Regions from separate parts of the Nitrosococcus watsonii C-113 genome, predicted to be linked through region 4. Evidence: predicted binding sites of a transcription regulator. Region 4 holds the regulator's gene; each other region holds the start of a gene.

Region 1 (5,822 bases), 1.4 Mb from region 4:
TAGGTCGATAATTTATGCGTATCTCCACTTCTTTATTTCAGCAACAAAGCATCGAGGGGATGCTTCGCCAGCAAACCCAGGTGAGCAAAACCCAGCGGCAAATAGCCAGTGGCGAGCGTATGCAAACGCCGGCCGATGATCCTGTTGCGGCTGCTCGCTTGCTGGAAGTCCGCGAAGCTTCCGGGAGAACCGCCCAGTTTCAAACAAACGCTGACCTGGCGACAGCCCGTTTGTCCCAAGAGGAAAACGCCCTGGCGGGAGTGAATAATGTATTGCAGGGCGTGCGGGAGTTGGCGGTGCAGGCCAATAATGGCGCTCAAAACAATGAGAATCGGGCCATCATTGCCCAGGAGGTCCGGCAGCGCCTTAACGAACTGGTAGGGCTGGCGAATAGCCAGGACGCCAGTGGCGAATATCTTTTTGCCGGCGCTAAGGGTCGCACCCAGCCTTTTATTCAAGCAGGGGGGGGCGTTTCTTATCAAGGGGATCAGGCCCAGCGTCTAATCTCCATTGGTCCCTCAGCGCAGGTCGCGGATAGCCATTCTGGCTCCGAGGTATTTTTAGCCATCCGCGAGGGTAATGGCGTTTTTGCCACCGAGGCTAATCCCGTAAATAGGGGTTCAGGGGTAATTGCGCCCGGTTCGGCCAACGGAGCCTTCATTCCCGGCAACTATACCTTGCAATTTTCCCAGGCGACGCCTGATGATCCCCTTACCTACCAGGTATTGGACTCCCAGCATACCGTTGTGGCTAATGGTGACTTCGCCAGTGGGGAGGAGATTGCTTTTGGCGGCGCTCAGGCAAGCATCACCGGGGTTCCCGCGGATGGAGACAGCTTTACCCTTCGAGCAAGTGCTCACCGGGATATGTTCACTATTGCCCAGCATTTTATTGAAGCTCTGGAGCGGCCAATCAACGATACCACCAGCCAGGCCCGCTTCCATAATGATATGAACAAGACTCTCACTGATCTGGACCAAGCCATGGGCAAGGTTTTGGAAGTCCGGGCAGAGACGGGCGCCCGCCTTAATGCCGTCGATAGGGAACGCCAAGTAAATGAGGAGACCAGCTTGCAATTGGCCAGGGAACAATCCTCGCTTAATGATCTGGATTTGGCTGAAGCCATTGGACGTTTAAATCAGCAGCTAACAGGACTTGAGGCCGCCCAGCGGACTTATGCCCGTTTGCAGGGATTATCTTTGTTTAATTTTCTGTAGCCTCTTCGTGCGCGGGGTCCGCGCTACTTGATACCTTGTAGGGGCAGTTGAGTAGCGCGAAATTAGCCCTATTCTTCTCAAATTAATACTGCGCTTTCTATCAGAATTGTGGAACCGTCGACAGATTCACTCTCAAGCCTCGTTACCAGCGGCAAATCCTTGCCGGTATCTACTAAAGTTCCCTCCCTTTTTGCCGATTCTTTTCTGTGAAAGCGATAAACACCTTGACACGGGACAAAGGTTAGGTTGGGGTGAATTCCCTAGCTCATGCCACAAGTCCCAAATCGTTAATGTCTAGGCCTGGAGCGTGACTATCGCGCTTATTCGCTGGAAACAAACCTTGCCGGGAATAGCCCCGGACAAAATACGAAGGGAAAGCCATTATGCCTCAGACTATCAATACCAATATTGCATCACTCAATGCTCAGCGGAACCTGAATAGTTCCCAAAACGCGCTGCAAACCTCGATGGAGCGGTTGTCCAGCGGTTTGCGGATTAACAATGCCAAGGATGACGCCGCCGGGCTGGCGATTACGGAGCGGATGACCTCCCAGATTCGCGGTCTCGCTCAGGCGGGTCGCAATGCCAATGACGCTATCTCCGTGACCCAAACCGCCGAGGGAGGATTGAAGGAGAGCAGCAATATCCTGCAGCGGATGCGAGAGCTTGCTGTCCAGTCTGCTAACGATACTAACAGCGACGCGGATCGGGCTAATCTACAAAAAGAAGTATCGCAACTGCAGAAGGAACTTAACCGGCTTGCGGATTCTACTACCTTTAACGGCAAAAACCTATTGGATGGTTCCTTTACGGGGCAAAAATTCCAAATTGGCGCCAATGCTAACGAAAGCATCGGTTTTTCCATTAATAGCGCCCGCGCCACAACGCTTGGGGAGCAGTTAGGAAAGGGCATTGCCAATGCGGGCACAGGTCTAGCCGTGGCAACGGATACCACCGGGGGTAATACCGTGGCTGCCCAGAACATCACCGTCAATGGTTCCACGGGTTCTAAGTCAGTAGCTCTTACAGGCAACGAGAGTGCTAAGGCAATAGCTGATCTAGTTAATGGACAATCCGGTGCCACTGGCGTGACGGCCTCCGCCCAGACTTCAGTTAAGTTGGACAACGTGGCGGATGATGGTACGGTTTCTTTTACCCTCCAATCCAGCGGCGGTTCGGCTGCGCAGATTTCCGCGGGGGTTACCACCACGGATGTGACCAATTTGGCTGACGCCATCAATGCTCAAAGCGCCGAGACCGGTGTAACCGCCACGCTCAGCGAAAACCGGGACTCCATTACCTTGGAAAATGCCCAGGGTGAGGATATTCTTATCTCAGAGGCGAATAATACAGGGGCCTCGGGGAATGCCTTTAACGTAGGGGGGGTGACTGTAGAAGATACGGGAGGAGACGACAGTATTGTGGTAGGCGGTCAAGTAAGCTTCCAGTCGGATAAAAGCTTCACCGTGACCAGTGATGATGGCACCAATACGGTGGTAGGCGCAGGCGGTGTGACTTCTGCCTTGTCTTCGGTAGCCCAGATTGATCTTTCCACCCAAGACGGTTCCAACAGTGCTCTGTCCGTTATCGACAAAGCCCTGGGTTCAATTGCTACCCAGCGGGCGGACTTGGGTGCCCTGCAAAATCGTTTTGAGTCTACTATTTCTAATTTAGAGAATGTTTCCGAGAATACTTCTGCTGCCCGTTCTCGTATCCAGGATGCGGATTTTGCCGCCGAGACGGCCGAGATGACGCGCAATAAGATTCTCCAGCAGGCCGGTACCGCCATGCTGGCCCAGGCCAATGCCCAGCCTCAAGGGGTCTTGAGCTTATTGCGGTAACCGCAAGGAGATGGTGCTCCGTTCGGGACTGAAAATCCTGAACGGAGACTCCCTTAGTACACTAACCAAGGAGACTGATTGATGATTCACCCTCCTTCCCCAGATTTCATACCTGCTCCATTTTCGGAGCGGCCTTCCTCTGCGGCCGAAATCAAGGTGCATCCGGTAAGCAAGCTTCAATCGTCGGCCACAGACTCTCCCCAGCCTAAGACAGAAGAGCGGAAAAACCGGGAAGAAGGGTCGCGGCAATTGGAGGAAGCCGTGCAAAGTATTAATGAACTGATGGAAGATGTGAGGCGGGAATTACATTTTAGTATTGACGAAGCCACGGGCCAGACGGTGATCAAGGTGATGGATAGGGAAAACGGGGAAATGATTCGGCAGATCCCTTCGGAAGAAGTCATGGTGCTGGCGCGGCGCATAGCGGAAGAGGGGAAAGAAGGCATTACCGATGGCACGCTCATGCAAGCTTTGGCTTGATGGATGTTGAATTTCCAAGGGTCTTGATCTTAATGATAGTGCTTTCCAGGAGACAGGGGGAAGAGGGATGATTACTTCAACGGGAATTGGTTCCGGGCTAGATGTGGAAAGCCTGGTAAATCAATTGGTAGCGGCGGAAGGCCAACCCCAGCAACTGCGTCTCAACCGCCAGGAAGCGAAACTGCAAGCGACTCTTTCCGCCATGGGCACATTAAAGAGTGAGCTGGCGGGCTTCAAGGATGCGGTTGCAAAGCTTGATTCGCCTTCGGCTTTTCAGGCCATCAAGGCCAGCGTTGGTAATACGGACTTATTGACTGTTTCGGCAGCGGCGAAAGCGGCTATTGGCACCTATAGTGTCGAAGTTCAGCAATTAGCCCAGGCACAAAAACTCGCTTCCAAAGCCTTCGCCGACCCTAGCGCTACCCTGGGGACGGGAACCCTGAGTTTTCGTTTTGGCAGCTATGACAATGATGCCAATACTTTTACCGGGAATCCCGAGACTCCCCCTAAATTGGTGACCATTGATGCCGCCCATAACAGCTTAAGCGGTATCCGAGACGCGGTTAATGAGGCCGATATTGGGGTCCAGGCTAATATTATCAATGATGGAACCGGAGATCGCCTGGTTTTTACCGCTCAAACCATGGGCCTTGCTAATAGTTTGGAAATTACCGTTAGCGATGAGGATGGTAATAACCTGGATGATGGCGGGTTGTCTCAATTGGCTTATGATCCGACCGGGACAGATCCAGGGAACGGGAAAAATTTAATGGAGACAGTAGCCGCTCAAGATGCCCGCCTGGTGGTTGATGGCTTGACCGTTACTCGTCCCCAAAACACGATTACCGGGATGATTGAGGGGGTAACTTTAGAACTCAACAGCGCTGAACTTGATTCCCCCACAACACTCACGGTGGAAGCTGATGGGCAGGTAGCCAGTCAATCGGTGAATGGCTTTATAGAGTCTTTTAATAGTTTAGCGAAAACCTTAAATTCTCTTTCTTCCTATAATCCGGAAACTCGAGAAAAGGGTCCTCTGCTTGGAGATGCGAGTTTGCGCGGCATAGAAAACCGCCTCCGGCGGGCTGCTAGCGATATCGTTACGGGTTTGTCTGGCCCTTATCAAACCTTAGCCGATATCGGTATTACCACCCAGCGGGATGGCACCCTGAAATTGGATGAAAGCAAGCTGCAGCAGGTAGTTGAAGCTGATCCCGAGGCGGTTGCCCGTTTGTTTACGGGAGGTGGCAAGAGTTCGGATCCGTCGGTGCGGTTTGTAGAAGCCGCCGATGGAGCCCAGGCTGGAGAATTTGCGGTCAATGTTACCCAGTTGGCAACCCAGGGAGAATATACAGGAAATGCCATTAGCAGCAATTTTCCCTTTCCTTGGAGCGGCTCTGCCATCACTATTGATGCCGATAATGACGAATTTACCCTCAAAGTAGATGGAGGAGAAGCCACGACGATTTCTCTGACCCAAAAAACCTACGATGATGGCACGGCGCTTGCCGCGGAAATTCAGAGTCAGATTAATGGTAATCCTAGCCTGAGTGAGGCAGGAAGCCAGGTAACTGTTGAATTCATAAATGATCGCTTTGAAATTCGTTCTAGCCGTTATGGGGGTAGTTCCAATATTGAAATCTTAGCGTTGGATCCTTCGCCCTCGGAGACCACTACCCAAACCCTGGGACTGACGGTTAAAAGCGGTAACGCGGGGGAAGATGTGGCTGGAACTATCGGTGGTCAGGCGGCAACAGGCTCAGGTCGCTTTCTAACTGGAAACGATAGGGCAGAGGGTATTCGACTTGAAATTCTAGGGGAGACCTCGGGAGCGCGGGGGAGCGTCACCTTTTCCCGGGGAGTAGCGACCCATCTGAATACCTATCTGGATCAAGTACTGGATTCGGAAGGATTCTTAGAAAATCGCATTGATAGCTTGAATGATCGCGTTGGTGGTTTCGATGAGCAGCGGGAAGATTTGGCCCGGCGATTGGATGCTATTGAGAAGCGTTACCGGGCGCAGTTTACGGCCCTGGATAGCCTGCTCGGGCAGCTCCAAACAACGAGCAGCTTTTTAAGCCAGCAGCTCGCTAATTTACCTGGCAGTAGATCTACCTAAGGTAGTCGTCTTTGATTGGAACAGTCGATTTAAATAATTATTAAAGTTGCCATGATTTTAACGAGGAAGTCAATATGATCCAAAATGGAGCACTACAGCAATACCGCCAGATCGGCGCCCAAAGTGCCGTGATCGCCGCCGATCCCCATCGCCTTATCCAAATGT
Region 2 (5,822 bases), 1.5 Mb from region 4:
GAAGGCGTTAACGTGGAAGCCCAGAGTCGGGCGCCGTCTTCCCTTCTCAATTGGATGAAACGCCTGCTTGCGGTGCGTAAGCACAGTAAGACGTTTGGCCGCGGCACATTAACCTTCCTTCGTCCTGGAAACCGTAAAATTTTGGCGTATGTGCGAGAATGGAAGGATGAAGTTATTTTATGTGTTGCTAATTTGTCCCGCTGCGCTCAGCCAGTGGAACTGGATCTCTCTCCTTTTGAAGGACGGGTGCCGCTAGAGCTGATGGGACATACTCCTTTCCCTCCCATTGGCGAATTGCCCTATTTGCTGACCCTCCCAGGCCATGGTTTTTATTGGTTTCGATTGGCAATGGATGTAGCAGAACCCGCTTGGCATGAGCAGCGTTTGCCACCAGCGGAGTTACCAGTACTAGTGTTGTTTGATGGCTGGAGCAGTTTATTTCCTAGTCGTGTTGAGCCTTCCCGGCTACGAATGGCGGAAAAATTGGGCGAACAATTGGGGCAAGCATTACGGGGGTTCCTATTAGTGCAACGATGGTTTGCCGCTAAAGGAGAGGAAATAGAGCGGGTAGTGTTGGAACAGATAGAGGAGTCAGAGAATTGGCTGTTGGTTAGAGTGAGGGTTGAGTTCACCGAGATTGAAGCTCAGTCTTATTTTATCCCGTTAGCTATTGCTTGGGGAGAAGGAGATGAAGAATCCATACGGCGCTTGCTGCCTGCCACCGTCGCCAAGATTCGGCGACAAGCTCGTCTAGGCATCCTCTATGATGCCTTAGAGGATATAAGTTTTAGTCGAGCGTTAGTAATGGCTATGGGGCAGCATCGAGAGATCCCCTTTGGGGCCGGAAGTTTAAAATTTTCTCCTACGACGGCTTTTGGAAAGCTAGTTTGCGGTACCTCCCTCGAGCAGATGCGGCGCCCGGCGGCGGAAGGTACAAACAGCACCTTAATCCTAGATAACCGGTTATTTTTAAAAATCTACCGTTACTTAGAAGAGGGTATCAGCTCAGAGCGAGAAATAGGCTATTTCCTTACCGAAATATCGCCCTTTCCTCATATTGCTCCTCTAGCAGGTACCTTAGAGCATATAAGCCCCAAGGGAAAAGCAGTAACCCTGGGTCTCCTGCAAGGTTATATTCCCAACCAGGGAGATGCTTGGGTTTATACTGTGGCTTATTTAGAGCGTTTTCTGGAAAATTACCTCGCAAAACCGCTCGAAGAACTCGAAGAAGTTGCCGCTGAATTGGATGAGACTCATGAAGATTATCTAAGAAGAGTGACCCTTTTAGGCCGGCGCACGGGAGAATTGCACCAGGCGCTAGCCAAGGAAACGGGAAATTCGGCCTTTGATCCGGAACCTATTGTTCGTGCTGATTTGATAGCCTGGAGAAAACGCTTGGAAGCGGATATCGAGTGCACTTTGAAGAAGCTAGCACAGCGGAAAAGCACTTTTACCGAAGCATTGCGCAACGATGTAGAATGGTTTTTGAGATCCGGCGAAACCTTGCGGCAACGACTTTGTTTAATTCCTTCCACATTGCAGGCTGTCAAGACTCGCTACCATGGTGATTATCATCTAGGACAAATATTAATAGCAGAGGATGACTTGGTCATTGTTGATTTCGAAGGCGAGCCTGCCCGCCCCTTAAGTGAGCGCCGAAACAAACATTTGCCGCTGCGGGATGTGGCGGGTATGTTGCGATCATTTAGCTATGCTGCTGCCGTGGCTCTGCGCCATTGCACCGCGGAACGTCCTGAAGATCAGGATTTACTTATGCCACTGTTGCATGCTTGGGAGCAGCAGGTAAGAGAGTATTTCCTGACCGGCTACCAGGAGGGGGTGAGGAATTGCCCTTCTTATCCTGTAGATTCGAAAAAGGTTCGCGACTTGATCGCGCTATTTACTTTGGAAAAAGGGCTGTATGAACTCCGCTACGAACTCGACAATCGGCCATCATGGGTAGATGTACCCCTTAAGGGGTTGCTTGCGTTTTTGGAGGAGGACAAGCAGGGGTAGTAGCTGTTTCCCAGACTTGTCCTTAGCTTTAAGGGCTTATTTATTCAATGGGAATGAGTTCAAAGCCAACCACTTCAGCCTCTTCCGCGCCAATATTTTCAAGGGTCATCGGGTGCCCGGACTCCCAGAACGCCTGGCCTGCTTGATAGGTATGGGTTTTTCCTCCCTCTGTGATTTTTACCGTGCCCTTGATGACATAACGTGGTCCCGGGCCCTTATGGGTATGCTCCGGAGTCTTGAAGCTAGCCGGAAACTGGGTACGGTGAACGATGACTTTGACCTCTTTTGTTGGAAACGTTACCGTTTCTTCCAACAAGGAAGCGAGAGAAGGTTTTTCCTGATCCTGGGTAGCAATAGCAAGCGAGCAGACACTGGAAAGCAGAAAAATTGCGGCAGTAGAGCAAAAGAAGAATCGAATTTGCATGGGCGCCATTAACTCCCTCCTTAAAAGGTTGTTAAAGTCTAGTATAAAACTGAGATAAACGCCAATAAACTTCTTACCTTGATCTACCATGGAACATAGCTTTGGGTGGCTGCTGGAGTGCTTAAAGGAAAAATCTGCGGGCCTATCCTAGGACAGGCTCAGTATAGCTCTTGCAGGAGGGTGGTTGCTTAAACTAGGAGTTGGGAGCAAGCTCATGTAGACGGCAATCTCATCACTGCGCCGGTTTGGCTCGCTCATTCATATTATAGTAGCTAGCGAGATTGCTTGAATTGCTCTGGCTTCGGATTGAATTATGATTACGGCAGATTTATCTACGTAAGAAGGGCAGTGGTAGTCAAAACCTATGATGACTACCACTAACTATTAATTTGCTATACGAATTCGCTATTTTCTATTTGACCGCTAGGGTTAAGTACTAACCGTATTTTCCCATAACAGGGAACTCGACCGGCGACACAGCCAGAACCCTCCATAACGACTTCGTCAAAAGTCACATTAACGATGGCGTGATCGTCAGCTTGTTCCATGAGCTCGTAGTGCAGAGTTTCATTATCTATCCACCCATTCTGGCTACAGAGCTGCGCTAATTTAGGGGTGCTTTTCAAGTATTCGTCAATACTCATGGAAATCTCCTGGTTTTTTGGGTTTACTTAAATCGTTATCTTTATATTCTAAGCGATTCTTCTATAGTTTAGATAATTATTAGTAATCTATTTTTCCTGCTTATGCAACTAATGAAGATCGGTGTGGGGATTGAATAAGATGGCTATATTAGTGCTGCGTTGGATTTTAGTAAACTTTTTCTCTTAACTACAAAGAGCTAGTTGTTATTGAGTTAGGTTAAGAATTTTACGATCTTGGTCGATACTTCTCTTGGGTTATGCGGGCATTTTCTCGCTCTACTCGTTTAATAATAATGGAGAGATATCGGCGTGGATTTAGCTACCTTGCTTGGCTTAATTGGCAGCTTTGGGGTTGTGGGGGGGGCTATTTTACTGGGCTCCAGCGTTCTGGTTTTTTTCAATCCGCCCTCCCTTTTAATTGTATTAGGGGGTACCACCGCCGTGGTGCTTATGAAATTCTCCCTCAGCCAGTTTCTGGGATCTTTTAAGATTGCCATGAAGGCGTTTATGTATAAAACCGAGAAGCCGGAAGGAATTATTAAGCAGGCAGTGGAGATGGCCGGTACCGCCAGGAAGGAGGGGCTGCTGGCTTTAGAGGGCTGGGAGATTAAAAATGAATTTATGAAAAAGGGTGTAACCTTGCTGGTCGATGGCCATGATCCCGAGATGGTGCGCCGGGTGTTGATGACTGATCTGCGGCAGACTCTAAGCCGCCATGAACTGGGGCAGAAAATTTTTAAGGCTATTGGCGATGTGGCGCCGGCCATGGGAATGATTGGTACATTGATTGGCTTAGTGCAAATGCTCTCTTCCATGGATGATCCAAAAAAAATTGGTCCGGCTATGGCGGTTGCACTGCTGACCACCCTTTATGGGGCAATGATTGCCAATATGGTGGCTCTCCCCTTTGCTGATAAACTTGCTCTGCGGAGCAATGAAGAACGGCTTAATCGCTCCATCATTATTGAGAGTATACTTTCTATCCAGCAAGGCCATAATCCGCGGGTATTGGAAGAATTACTGCTGACTTTTATGCCCGGCTCTAGACGTAATAACGGTTATGGAGAAAAGGGAAGGTAGCCGACAACGATGGAGCAGGACTGGGCTACTGCCGAGGACGAACCGCGGGAGGAGAGGACGGGCGCGCCGGCATGGGTCATTACCCTAGCCGATTTGATGTCGCTATTAATGAGCTTCTTTGTGCTGCTTTTATCCTTTTCAGAGATGGATGTACTCAAATACAAACAGGTTGCCGGTTCCATGAAGTTCGCCTTTGGGGTGCAGCGGGAGATTAAAGTCAAAGAGCCTCCTAAGGGTACGAGTATTATCGCCCAGGAATTTAGCCCTGGCCGTCCCCGCCCCACTCCCTGGAATGAGATTCGCCAGGATACCATTGATGAAACCAAACAAACGCTGGATTTCTCTGATGCGCCTATCCAGGATACGGAAGCAGAGGTGGCTGAGCTTCAGGATAAGCTCCAGCATGAAATTGATGAGGGTTTGATTACTATAGAAACCATCAAGGATCGAATCATTATTCGTATTCAAGAAAAGGGTTCTTTCCCTTCCGGGAGCGCCATTTTTAGTCGGGAGTTTAAACCAGCTTTAGATAAGATTCGCGCTATTCTAAAAAAAATAGAGGGTAAACTTATCGTGGCGGGGCATACGGATGATAGGCCTATTCAGACTTCCCGCTTTCGCTCTAATTGGGAATTATCTACCGCCCGGGCCGTTTCTGTGGTTCACTATCTCTTGGCTACCCATGAAATCTCTCCTGGACGATTTGTGCTTGAGGGTTATGCCGATACCCAGCCGCTTGCGCCTAATGAGAATGCAGCTAACCGGGCTCGTAACCGGCGGATAGAAATTACCGTTCTTCCAGGCGAAGAGCAGGATGGCGCATGGCGCTCAATACGGGATTTTGATAGTTAAGCTATCGTTTAGTGCCGGTGTACCACTCTTATTAAGGGGTTAGGGCAATTCATACGGGTAAGTACTATTCGGTCAAAATGATCTGTGAGGCTTAGGGCCAACTTCGCCGCTGCCGTCCCTTGTGTTTCCCTTATTGGATCATCGATCATATTGATGAGGGGAATAATTTTAATTTTTCTTCCCCTTTTTAGTTTCTCTGCGGAGCTGGCTAAGAGTCTTGCCAGATGGACGGGTTTTAGGATTTCGCCCACTTTAATTCTGATAATAGTTTGAATTCTTTCCGCTTGACAGGCGATATTTTCAGACAAAGGTTGGCCAAGGGCAAGTGCGGAAAGCACAGGAATTACATGGGTTGCTTGTTCCGGGATCGCCCTTTTTTCCATATTTGGAACTTTAATCCAACGGCCCTGCGCTGTATCAGCATTCACTAAACTGATATCAAAACCTGCCTGACGATGGATCATTGCTACTAGAGAGGGAGAGATACCGGCTAAGTATCCCTTTTTCACAGAGGGTTGAGTATAAGCAATCAGCCGGTGGGTCGTGGCTGCCGTACTTACCAAGGTAAACAGTAGTTTTTCTTCGGTAATGACCTGATAGGCAGAAATTTTGTCTGGGAAGGGTGGGATAGGGGTGGTGGAAGTAATTCCTACCCGGCCTGGATGGAGCGTCGCTAAGCGATAGAGAATAGTTCGTTTGCCTCCCGCGCCCGTTAAACAAACGATGCCGCGCTCAATATCTAGGGCATTTAACAATGAGTTAGATTCGCTGGTTATCATGCTTTTATGACTGCGGCTTTCACCGTC
Region 3 (5,822 bases), 1.1 Mb from region 4:
TTTTTTGTGAAAGCGGGCATTATCCATCACAATAACGCTTGGTTTTGTTAATTCTTTAAGCAAAAAATCCTTTAGCCACATATTAACCCAAGCTGTGTTGCAAGAGCCTTTGAATATAACCGGTGCCAGCCCTTGTTCTCTGCGCTGGGCGATGATGAAGTTCACCTCCTTGCGGTTGTTTCCCGCTACATCTCCCTAAATTTTTTGGCCCCCTGGTGCCCTCCATGCGGGCGATAGCTGTGTTTTTCAAAGCCGCTTTCATCACAATAAACACTGTTCTCCTGACCGTGACTTTTGAAGCGCCATCGGGCAAGATAATTCGCCCTTTGCATAGGGCAGTTTTCGGCATATCTACGCGCTTTTTTTCTGGCGCAGACTGGACCCAATTGCACGGGTATGAACGCCAAAGTGAGCGCCGCGCTCTGAAAGTTTAGCATCAGGATAATCCTGAACATGGCCCTTTAATGCCGCCTTATCCAGCTTTCGATAACGAGGCCCATGCCGCTTAGGGCATAAACCTTCACTCGTCCACCAGCGATATAGTGTGTTACGGGATATTTTGAATAGGCGCCCGGCTTCTCTCCGGCTTCCGCCCTCTTCGATAAAGCTCACCACATTTTTACGAAAGTCTAAGAAATACCTCATGGGTTCACGATAGCATGATCGATTCTTATCTCAAATCACTATAGAGACAAGCTGAAGGTGGATGAAACGAAGGGTAGCTTTCTGCTCAAACACAGTCACTGGAGTAAGGGTCTTAGCCTATATCAGCAGAGTTCATAGATAGGCATTGCTACTTATAGATAGATTTGAGATACCGTTCTATGCATTGTGCTCCATGCCTTTGTGCCGAGGCGGTAAGGAACGGTATCGTGAGATCAAAGGGGCGTTACCGCTGCAAGTCCTGCGCTTGTAATTACATACAATCTCCAATGCCACGCACACCACGTGATGTTCAAAAGCGTTGTATAGGGCTTTCTTTCCTTCAGGGCGGCCTAAACGTGAGTACCAGACTTTAGTACGGTACAAAGCGCGGATATAGTTAACACTTTCAGTGAGTTATACAGTAAGAGAGCGATAAGGTTATGATGAACGGTTTACCGCCAAGTAAAGGTTCATCTCCTCATGATGGCTGCTCACTTACTGAAGCTTGAACGTAAGCGTTGTCTGCCCTGTCATCAAGCCCGTATTGACTGTTTAGCCCAATTGATAGTGGCGATGGTTCAAGTACGGGTGGTGAATTTAACCCAACTGGTGTTGGGTTTGGATGCGGTAGTGCAGCGGGAATGGGTTTATCAGCGGGTGAAGCGTTTTTTTCGTCACCATGTTTTTGAAACTGAGCTGGTGGCGGTGCTGGTGAGGAGTTGGCTAGATGTGGGCGAGCGGTGGGTGCTGTGCCTGGATCGGACCCTCTGGCAGTTGGGAGGCAGGCTGATTAACGTACTGGTCCTCTCGGTAGCCTATGAGGGGGGGTATCTGTGCTGCTGATGTGGACCGGTGCTGGGGAGAAGAGGTAACGCCTCCACCGAGGAGCGTATCGCCCTGCTAGAGCGGTTTCTACGCCGCTTTCCGCCGGAGCGCATTGAGTGTCTGGCGGCCGAGCGGGAGTTCCGTGGTCATCGGTGGTTAGCCTATCTCATCCAACGCGGGATTTGGTTTCGCTTGCGCCTTCCAAATAATACCCAGACCCCTAACTGCCCTTGTAACGCCCATCTACCGCTCACCCGGCTTTTTGCCCGTGCAGAGCGGTGAGGTGATGGTGCTCAATTGGCCACGGCGCCTATGGGGGCATACTTTGTACCTTGTCGGTACGCGCGCACCCCGTGGGGAACAGGTCATCGTCATCACGGCCCACGCCCCGGAACAGGCGCTCGAAGACTACCGGCAACGGTGGCAAACAGAGTGCCTGTTTGCGGTAATGAAGCGCCGGGGGTTTTAACCTCGAAGACACCACATCACCGATCCAGAGCGGGTCGCTCGCTTGAGCGCCGCGCTTGGAGTGTGATCCGGTTGGGGTTGGATACGCTGCGCCGAGCTTTGCCCAATGGCGCCTCACAAACACGGCAGATATGACTTTGGGTTGACCTCCTTTTTGATAAAAAGATCGCTATAACAAAAAATTAGAGAAAGTCTTTGTTTTTGTACCGTACTAAGGTACCAGACTCTCAAGTTTAACTACCGGAGCCTTGCATGGATTTACATCGACTGGAAAAGCTCTTTGTTTACGGCTTTCTTGGCTGCCTCCTGCTTAGTGACGATATTGCGACGGAGTAAGCCTGACAGGCACTGATCCAGAGTCTGCATACCTGCCCCTTGGCCCGTTTGGATGGCAGAATACATTTGAGGGATCTTATCTTCACGGATGAGATTACGAATAGCCGGATTGCCAATCATGATCTCGTGGGCAGCAACCCGGCCACCGCCAAATTTTTTAAGGAGAGTCTGAGAAATTACGGCCCGCAGGGATTCGGAGAGCATAGAGCGCACCATATCTTTCTCCGCAGCGGGGAATACATCAATAATACGATCAATAGTCTTGGCTGCGGAACTGGTATGCAAGGTGCCAAAGACTAAATGACCCGTCTCTGCCGCCGTCAATGCGAGGCGAATAGTTTCAAGATCTCGCAATTCACCTACCAGAATAATATCAGGGTCTTCCCGCAATGCCGAACGCAGCGCTTCGCTAAAGCCGTGGGTATCTCGATGGACCTCCCGTTGATTAATTAGGCTTTTTTTACTCTCGTGGACAAATTCGATGGGATCTTCGATGGTTAAAATGTGAGCAAAATCATTCTCGTTTTTATAATTTACCATGGCCGCTAAGGTGGTCGATTTGCCAGAACCGGTAGGTCCAGTTACTAGCACCACCCCCCGGGGATTATCGGCAATATCCTTAAATACGGCGGGAGTATCAAGTTCTTCAAGGGTGAGCACCTGGGAGGGAATGGTGCGGAATACCGCCGCCGCCCCACGATTCTGATTGAACGCATTCACGCGGAAACGGGCTAATCCAGGGATTTCGAAGGAAAAGTCGGTCTCAAGAAATTCTTCATAATCCTTACGCTGCTTGTCATTCATGATATCGTAGATCATGGCATGGACATCCTTGTGTTCCATAGGCGGTAAGTTAATTCGGCGCACGTCGCCATCTACCCGGATCATTGGTGGGAGTCCCGCCGAGATATGTAAATCGGAGGCAGAATTCTTGACACTAAAGGCAAGCAGTTCAGCGATATCCATAGATTTCCTTAATATTGATGAGTTGCCAATTTCATTAGAAATATCGGCTGGGCTCAGTCAAACTTAAAATGGTTAAACCTTAGCGAGGAGGCGGCAAGTACAAAATATGGCCCAAATTGCACTGCAATTAGCAGAAATTTACACTCGTATCGCCCAGGCTGAACGGCGCTTTGGTCGTTCTGAAGGAAGTGTATCCCTGGTAGCAGCTAGTAAAACCTGTCCGGTTTCCGCAATCCGCGCTGCAGTAGTCGGTGGACAGCGGGCTTTTGGAGAAAACTATCTCCAAGAGGCTTTACCAAAAATTAAAGAATTGGAAACGGAAGGTTTAGAATGGCATTTCATTGGCCCAATTCAATCCAATAAAACCCGGGATATTGCCACCCACTTTGATTGGGTTCATAGCGTTGCCCGTCTAAAAATTGCTCAGCGCCTGAGTCAGCAGCGGCCGCCGGAATTAGCGCCCCTAAATGTCTGCTTGCAGGTGAATATTAGTGGTGAAAGTTCTAAATCTGGCACTACTACTCAGGAACTTGCTGAATTAGCCGCAGCGGTTACTGAAATGCCCCAGCTTTCCTTGCGGGGCTTGATGACTTTACCTGCCCTCAATTCTGACTTCGAGGCCCAACGTCGACCTTTTCGGGCCTTGCACCAGTTATGGGAGGAGCTTCGACAGAAGGGATTCGCACTAGACAGTTTATCCATGGGCATGACGGATGATCTAGAAGCTGCAATTGCGGAAGGTGCCACGCTGGTGCGGGTCGGTACGGCAATATTCGGTTCCCGACCAAGAAAAGACCGTTAAGCTAGCGCATTTTAGCAAAACTCTGTTGTAATATTCGCCTTACATTCATATTATAGGATAAACTCACTATTCGAAATGGAGCCAAAAAGTGAGGCCATGAGCGAACAAACTCTTGCCTTTATTGGTGGTGGCAATATGGCGGCGAGTCTCATAGGCGGCTTAGTTGCCGATGGCCGTGATGCCCAAGCCATCTGGGTCGCCGATCCAGATCGGCGTAAGCTAGACGCCCTTCATGAGCGTTTCGGCGTTAATACCGCGCCCGATAATATCCAGGTGGCGCAAGATGCAGCTATAATCGTGTTGGCGGTTAAGCCGCAACAGTTAAGAAGCGTAGTCACCCAGCTTAAAAATGTGGCTACCCTTTCCCAGCCCCTTTGGCTCACTATTGCTGCGGGAATCGGAACTCCGGATGTAGAAGCTTGGCTTGGGGGTCCAGCGCCTATCGTACGAGCGATGCCTAACACTCCGGCATTGGTTCAGGCGGGAGCCACGGCCTTATTTGCCAATCCCCATACCAGCCCGAATCAACGGCAAACGGCAGAGTCCGTGCTGCGAGCGGTGGGGCTAACCTTGTGGTTAAACGACGAAAATCTCATGGAGGTGGTGACGGCCCTATCGGGCGGTGGACCTGCCTATTTCTTTCTAGTGATGGAAGCAATGGAAAAAGCTGCTATCGATTTGGGTTTAGAGTCCAATACTGCGCGCTTATTAACGCTTGAAACCGCTTTTGGAGCCGCTAAAATGGCCCTGAAAAGCGAAGAAGGCTGCGCCAGCTTGCGGCAGCGAGTTACCTCACCGGGAGGCACCACTGAGCGGGCTATTGCCGCTTTGGAGGAGGCCAACATCCGGAAAGCCTTCGCTCGCGCCTTGCAAGCTGCCCGCGATCGCGCCCGAGAGCTAGCCCAAGAACTTGGAAGCAAGCATGCCTAACGATTATTTAACTATCCCCTTGATTTTTCTGATTAATACTCTTTTTAGCCTCTATATTTTGGCGGTGATGCTACGCCTATTACTGCAATCGGTACGGGCCAACTCCCGTAATCCGGTGGCACAGTTTTTGATTACTATTACCCAACCTCTCCTTCGTCCTCTGCGCCGTTTTTTGCCCCCTATGGGCAATATTGATACGGCTTCCTTGTTCCTGCTTCTCGTGCTTACGATGGTTAAATTAACCATCATCTCAAGCTTGGCTCTAAGTGTACCTCCACTACCGGTTTTGTTACTGGCAAGCATCGGCGATCTAGTCGGTCTGATCTTTGATGTTTTCAAAATCGCCATTTTTATCCAAGTTATCCTGAGCTGGGTAGCACCCACTACTTATAATCCGGTTACTATACTCTTATACGATCTCACCGAGCCCCTATTACGGCCCGCCCGGAATTTAGTGCCGTCCATCGGAGGTTTGGATTTGTCGCCATTAGTAGTTTTGATTGCTCTACAGGTGGCCTCCATGCTCATTGAGCCTTGGTTTCCCCGCATTATCTAATTGCTGATGACGGCTCAATGGTATTGCTGGCAGCAGGAGGCGTTAATTGTCCAGATACGCCTCCAGCCCAGGGCTAGAGGCGATGAAGTTATTGGCCCCCATGGGAATCGGCTAAAAATTCGAATTACCGCACCCCCGGTAGAAGGCAAGGCTAACACTCAACTGCTCCGCTTCTTGGTTAAAACCTTCCAGGTCAGCAGAAACCAAGTCTATCTACTTTCAGGAACCGCTAGCCGGGACAAACGGGTGCGCATTGAGAAACCAGCTAAATTGCTGCCAGGTATCACCCCTCCT
Region 4 (5,822 bases):
GTCGGCTAAACGCAGAAAAACTTTCATAACTAAAAGCCGCACGAAACCACTCCCTTAAGATCAAGAGAAGAAAGAATAACGCTCATTGGTGTCTTCCATGGAAGGTGAACTCTCCCCTAGCAACGATGCGAAGCGAAAGGACGCAGGTCGCGCGAGGGCCAAATTCCTCGCGTTCTGCCATGAAATCCCGCTATCATTTTCTCGCTCTCGGAGCCCAGCCCAGGGTGGGGAACACCTGAAGTGAAAGCACGTGGAGCGCCCAAGAACCCAAGATCCAGATGATGCCTTCGTCGAAGACTGCCGAGAAACGCGAAGTCTCCAGGCGGATGACGTCTTGTAGGCACAAAATTGAAATCAGTCATGGCGGAACTCCAAGTATAGTGTATCGCCATAAACAAGACATAGCGGACGGAAGGAAAGGGTGCCTAGGAAAAACGTGGTTACTAGATGATCCGTATTAACGGGAGATATTTAATCAGTGAGAACGGCAATAGCACTAATATGAATCTCTCTCAATACAAGTTAGAATAAAGTGAAGGGACTCTTAAATTTCCTTTGGGGCAGAGACTGGGGGGCGGCATTTACTTTATATAGGGTTTTATCGGCAAAATCCGACAGAGCCAGGCGTACACTCACGTTGATCAGGCCATACAGCATGATCTAACTTTGCCCCTCGTAAGGAAGCTCCCTCTAAATTAGCCCCTAGCAAATTAGCATAGGAAAGATCGGCATAATCTAATTTGGCATAGCCCAGATTAGCATCTTGCAAATTAGCACTTCGCAGCACAGCATTAGAAAGGTCAGCATAGGCCAGGTTTGCGGAAGCCATATTAGCATAGGTCAAAGTAGCTGAAGCTAGAGAAATTCGACGCAAATCAGCACCTGTAAATGATGAGTTGTGAAGATTGGCTTCGCTCAGATTAGCCGCTACCAAATCTTTCCCTGGAAGAAGGCAGTTACTCCAATTGACACCTGGACGTGGGAGCACATCACAGCCCTTCTCCGCTCTAATAGGCGATAAAGAAATTATTCCTCCCAGGAAAACAGCGATCACCAAGACAACTACCCCAATGAAACGGTATTTAACATGGCTAATCTGATACGCTTCTAATTGAGTTCTGAGCTGGGTTCGTGCTATGCGGTATCGAATGGTTTCAGGAAGCTCAGGAGAGCGCCGATCTTTCTTCCCGCGCTGCTCAAAGCGAGAACGCCGCTTCTTAAATTTACGGCGATCATACCCCGAGCGACGGTCATCCCAGAGGTACCCCGCTTCATCTTGTTTCACTAAGCCCGGAAAAAACCCAGTCTTACTTTTATCATGTTTTGCTTTCACCGAACATTAGACATAGTAGCTAAAGATTAGTTTTTAATATAAAAAGTTACCCGGTTTACCCGACTTGGAGTTGCGAGAAGGGCAGTAAAAGAAAGTCGCTGCTCAGGTAGCGCGTGATCAGGGTATTCTGGTGATGGATAATGTATGTAAGCTTGGATAAGCTCTAGGCGAAAAAAATAAAATTGACCTGCCGCTGCTGATCAGGCAACTACTGCCTGATAATGATCGGAGGGGTTAATCCTATCCGCTCACCCTGCTATGGAGTGAGGACGAACGACAAAGCCGGTAATGGGTTGACCCAAAACGACTATTTCTAGGCAAGAATCAACACCGCTCTTACTGCTTCCTTAATGATAACCATTACAAATATGTATTTACACGCATTATATTACAAAGAAGAAATTTTTGCTTTAGTCTGTTCCGATACAGTATTTGACTCCGAGCTTGCATTATGTAATAAATACACTAACTCTGCTTCATTTTGAGATAATCCACAGCGGGCAACTAATTGGTCAATATCGGCACCGCTGCGCACCATCTTTATTGCTTGACTATAGGCGCGTGCTTCAGGCGTATGTAAATTAATTTGATCTTGCCATTCAGCAAGCTTTTTTACCCGCAGCTCCAATCGCACGACTTGCTTTCCCAACTCGTCCCCAGCAGTGCAAAAAACCTCGAAATCCCGCTGTAATTGCTGAAGATGGGTAGTCTGTTCCTCCAGTTCCCGGCCAGTCCGGTGCAAAATAAAGTTCAAATAAAGCACTAAGATAAGCAATATTCCCGTCACGGACAAAAGCAACCAATCTAATTCCATCACTACCTCAACTCTGACATACTCGGATTAAGTATGATTTTGAAATTTTTCATATCTGTCTTTTTACCAAGCATGGAGGGTGGCACGCTCTCCACTGTTGATCTGAACCCAATTCCGAGGGGAACCCCTACCTCCAATGTGCGCCGGCTAAAAGATTGCCCCACTATGTCACATACAGGCCGGTCCCGACGCCTTCCCTCCCCCGATGATGTCCCGCGTGATGGCTTCAATGTCCGCTTACTCGTGACAGGCCCCTCAAATGTGCATAGAACTCCCGCACACTAACAATATCCAGGGAAAATAGAGCGATCAGCAGCTTAATTCAGCCACCCACTTAGGCGAGATCGCAGGCGCAAAACGGCTTGACTGTGAATTTGGCTAACTCGTGACTCGCTCACCCCTAGTACCTCGCCAATTTCCCGGAGATTGAGATCCTCAACATAATAGAGCGACATCACTAATCGCTCCCGCTCCGGCAACCCCTCAATAGCCTCAACTAATGCCCCACGGAAGTTTTGATCCTGCAATCCCTCGTAGGGACCCTTTAAGGGAGCGCTTAGAGGCTCCGCCTCCTCACCTTCGTTGAATTCGTCCAGGCTAAATACCCGATAACCGCCTGCATCTTGCAATAGTCGATGATATTCATTAAGTGGCAACCCCAGCTCTTCAACGACCTCATAATCCCGCGCGTCCCGACCTTCACGGTTTTCAACTTCCCGCATGACCTCGGCAACCTGTCTCGCCTTACGATGGACCGAGCGGGGCGCCCAATCATTACGGCGGATCTCATCCAGGATGGCACCCCGAATACGGATTCCCGCATACGTCTCAAAACTTGCCCCTTGGGAAGCATTGTAATTGCGAACGGCCTCTAACAAGCCAATCATACCCGCCTGAATAAGGTCATCCAATTGCACACTAGGCGGCAGCCTAGTTAACAAATGATAAGCAATACGCTTAACCAACGGTGCATACTGAGTAACCAACTCATCATCTCTCATCTTCTCTTGCGTACGAGTAGCGTAAGCAACAACCCCATTCATGATAATTCCCCTTTACTATAAGAATCTCCGGCATAAGCTTTAGCCGGCCCATCCACGGCATACAGACTAGATTGCACTAGGCGCTCTACAAAAAATTCTAGATGTCCTCCAGGTTCTCTCCGCATTGGCCAACGAATCGTCTTCTGGGCTAAATGCATGAAAGCTACTGCCGATTTGCTTCTGGGATAACTACTCACCACCGCGCTTTGTTTTTTCACCGCTTTACGAAGGCAATCGTCATAAGGTATTACTCCCGAAAACTCCAATGTCACATCCAAAAACTGGTTAGTGACTTTGACAAGCTTGTCATACAATTCCCTACCCTCCTGAATACTGCGAGCCATATTGGCAAGAATATGAAACCGATACAGTCGATGATCCCTGCTCAATATCTTGATTAAGGCATAAGCATCGGTAATAGAAGCGGGCTCGTCACAAACGACCATCAACACCTCTTGAGCCGCCCGAGAAAAACTAATCACACTGTCAGAAATGCCAGCGGCAGTATCGATTAGCAAGACGTCCAGAGCCATACCGAGTTTACTGAAAGCATGGACGAGACCCGCGTGTTCCGCCGGACTAAGACACACCATAGCCCGTGCGCCTGAAACCGCCGGCACAACCTTTATTCCCGCCGGCCCAAGGAGAATAATGTCCTCTAACGAACATTCCCCATTAACCACATGGGCCAAGTTATAAGCAGGTTGTAACCCTAATAACACATCGATATTCGCTAGCCCTAAATCAGCGTCTAGCAACATCACTTTTCGGCCTTGATTAGCCAGGGCTACTGCTAGATTGACTGAAACATTGGTTTTACCAACGCCCCCTTTACCGCCGGTAATCGCCACTACCCGAACGGGATGAGCCATCTGCCGCAAGCCGCTGGCCTGATCAATTCGTGCTTCAGACATGAGCATAAGCGCCAGCCCTGCTAGAAGTTTGAGCCAAAACCTTATCTGCTAATCCCTTCTCCTTCTCATGAGCATATTCGCTGAGTAAATGAACAACATTTTGGGCGCAAGCTGGAGCAAAATCCTCCGGCACCCGCTGTCCATTGCAGACATAGGCTAAAGGTAAATGATGACGAATAGCAGTGGACACCATTCCGCCGAGGCTGGCTGCCTCATCAAGTTTGGTAAGAATACAGCCAGCAAGATCTATCCGATTGAATTTCCGTACTACTTCATCTAGCACCGAGAATTGGGTAGCGGCGGAGAGCACTAGGTAGTTCCTGATTGCTAGGGTACCGCCCGCAAGCATGGAAAATTGCTCGGTAAGGTGCATATCCCGCTGGCTCATACCTGCCGTGTCAATAAGCACTAATCGCCGATCCGCCAAATATTCCAAGGTTTCCTGTAATGTCTGCCGGTCATGGGCCACCTTGACTGGAATACCTAGAATGCGGCCATAGGTATGCAACTGCTCCTGGGCGCCGATGCGGAAACAATCAGTAGTCACCAGAGCAACACTATGGAGGCCATGGCAAAGGGCAAAGCGCGCCGCGAGCTTGGCCACGCTGGTAGTTTTTCCCACACCCGTCGGACCCACAAGGGCGATGATGCCGCCATCGGACAAAATATCATCGTTAGCAATAGGAATGAGGTCAGTCAATCCCTTCAATGCCTGCTGCCAAATTTGATGGGGAGCACCTTCATTATTCACCTGAGCAACCAATTGTTGGCAAAGATCGGAAGCTAGATCCAAGTTCATTAATCGACGGAGCAGTTGCGCCTTAGAAGGATTGCGGCGTCCCATTTCACCCCATGCGAGATCCGATAACTGTGTTTCTACTAGATTGCGTAAATTTTTCATCTCTTGGCGCATCTCGAGGAGAATTGGCTCCTGAGACCCGCCGTTCTGGGCTGCAAAAGAGGTTCTTTTTTCTGGCAGAGGCTCCGCCCCATCGTGGCGCTGAGCATCCAGAGCTTGCTTGGGCGCAGTGTCTTCATAATCCGTGGCAGCAACAATCTCCACACCCTCTCCAACCGGGCGATTGGATAAGATGACGGCATCTGCTCCCATCGCCTCCCGTACCTGCCGGATAGCTTGACGCACATCCGGAGCCGTAAACCGCCTGATTTTCATTAATTGCCCACACTGGCGACGATACGCACCTGTTTATCTTCCGGTATCTCGTTATAGGACAACACTTTAAGCTCAGGGATAGCGTGCCGGACAAAGCGTGCGAGCCAGGGCCTTAATACGCCCTGAACTAATAAAATAGCCGGCTTTCCAGCCGCCTCTTGTCGCTGGGCGCTGTCTCTCAGCGTAAGGTGCAATTTTTCTGCTAAACCCGGTTCCATATTCAGTCCTCCCCCTTCATTAGCTGTCTGTAAAGACGAAAGCAATAATTGTTCCAGGGCAGGAGATATGGAAATAACCTGGAGTTCTTTTTCTAAGCCATTGAAACATTGGGTAATAAATCGGCCTAGGGCAATGCGGACCATGGCTGTCAAGATGGCGGGGTCTTGACTTCGCAGTCCATGCTCCGTCAAAGATTCGACGATGGTGCGCATATCACGGATAGGAACGCCCCCCTCCAGCAACTGTTGCAGTACCTTTTGCACGATACTCAATGGCAAGATCTCTGGAACCAGTCCTTCAACCAGCTTGGGTGCCGTTTTAGCCA

What was found. The regulator FliA, encoded in region 4, starts transcription of late flagellar genes. The targets are predictions, from matches to a motif close to GCTAAAGTTNNNNNNNNNNCNGCCGATA.
Region 1: the regulator FliA is predicted to act here: its motif matches at 1,389-1,416, upstream of NWAT_RS10875 (flagellin).
Region 2: the regulator FliA is predicted to act here: its motif matches at 3,301-3,328, upstream of pomA (flagellar motor protein PomA).
Region 3: the regulator FliA is predicted to act here: its motif matches at 3,282-3,309, upstream of NWAT_RS14830 (type IV pilus twitching motility protein PilT).

The regions. Positions count from the first base shown of each region.
Region 1 covers NC_014315.1:2,408,814-2,414,635, reverse strand. Annotated here, with positions in the region: gene flgK (flagellar hook-associated protein FlgK) at 1-11, shown strand, start outside; gene flgL (flagellar hook-associated protein FlgL) at 15-1,217, shown strand; gene NWAT_RS10875 (flagellin) at 1,601-3,058, shown strand; gene NWAT_RS10870 (flagellar protein FlaG) at 3,140-3,538, shown strand; gene fliD (flagellar filament capping protein FliD) at 3,606-5,657, shown strand; gene fliS (flagellar export chaperone FliS) at 5,732-5,822, shown strand, end outside.
Region 2 covers NC_014315.1:2,473,127-2,478,948, reverse strand. Annotated here, with positions in the region: gene treS (maltose alpha-D-glucosyltransferase) at 1-2,016, shown strand, start outside; gene NWAT_RS11175 (cupin domain-containing protein) at 2,057-2,449, opposite strand; gene NWAT_RS11170 (hypothetical protein) at 2,833-3,084, opposite strand; gene pomA (flagellar motor protein PomA) at 3,394-4,164, shown strand; gene NWAT_RS11160 (flagellar motor protein MotB) at 4,174-5,016, shown strand; gene yqeC (selenium cofactor biosynthesis protein YqeC) at 5,025-5,795, opposite strand.
Region 3 covers NC_014315.1:3,243,652-3,249,473, reverse strand. Annotated here, with positions in the region: partial or broken gene NWAT_RS14855 (transposase) at 1-171, opposite strand, end outside; gene NWAT_RS14850 (IS630 transposase-related protein) at 352-645, opposite strand; gene NWAT_RS14845 (hypothetical protein) at 1,126-1,488, shown strand; gene NWAT_RS14840 (hypothetical protein) at 1,498-1,752, shown strand; gene NWAT_RS14835 (hypothetical protein) at 1,754-1,939, shown strand; gene NWAT_RS14830 (type IV pilus twitching motility protein PilT) at 2,197-3,240, opposite strand; gene NWAT_RS14825 (YggS family pyridoxal phosphate-dependent enzyme) at 3,347-4,042, shown strand; gene proC (pyrroline-5-carboxylate reductase) at 4,139-4,972, shown strand; gene NWAT_RS14815 (YggT family protein) at 4,965-5,528, shown strand; gene NWAT_RS14810 (DUF167 domain-containing protein) at 5,535-5,822, shown strand, end outside.
Region 4 covers NC_014315.1:970,824-976,645, reverse strand. Annotated here, with positions in the region: gene NWAT_RS04600 (pentapeptide repeat-containing protein) at 599-1,285, opposite strand; gene NWAT_RS04595 (DUF2802 domain-containing protein) at 1,722-2,147, opposite strand; gene NWAT_RS04590 (RNA polymerase sigma factor FliA) at 2,465-3,190, opposite strand; gene NWAT_RS04585 (MinD/ParA family protein) at 3,187-4,110, opposite strand; gene flhF (flagellar biosynthesis protein FlhF) at 4,097-5,278, opposite strand; gene flhA (flagellar biosynthesis protein FlhA) at 5,278-5,822, opposite strand, start outside.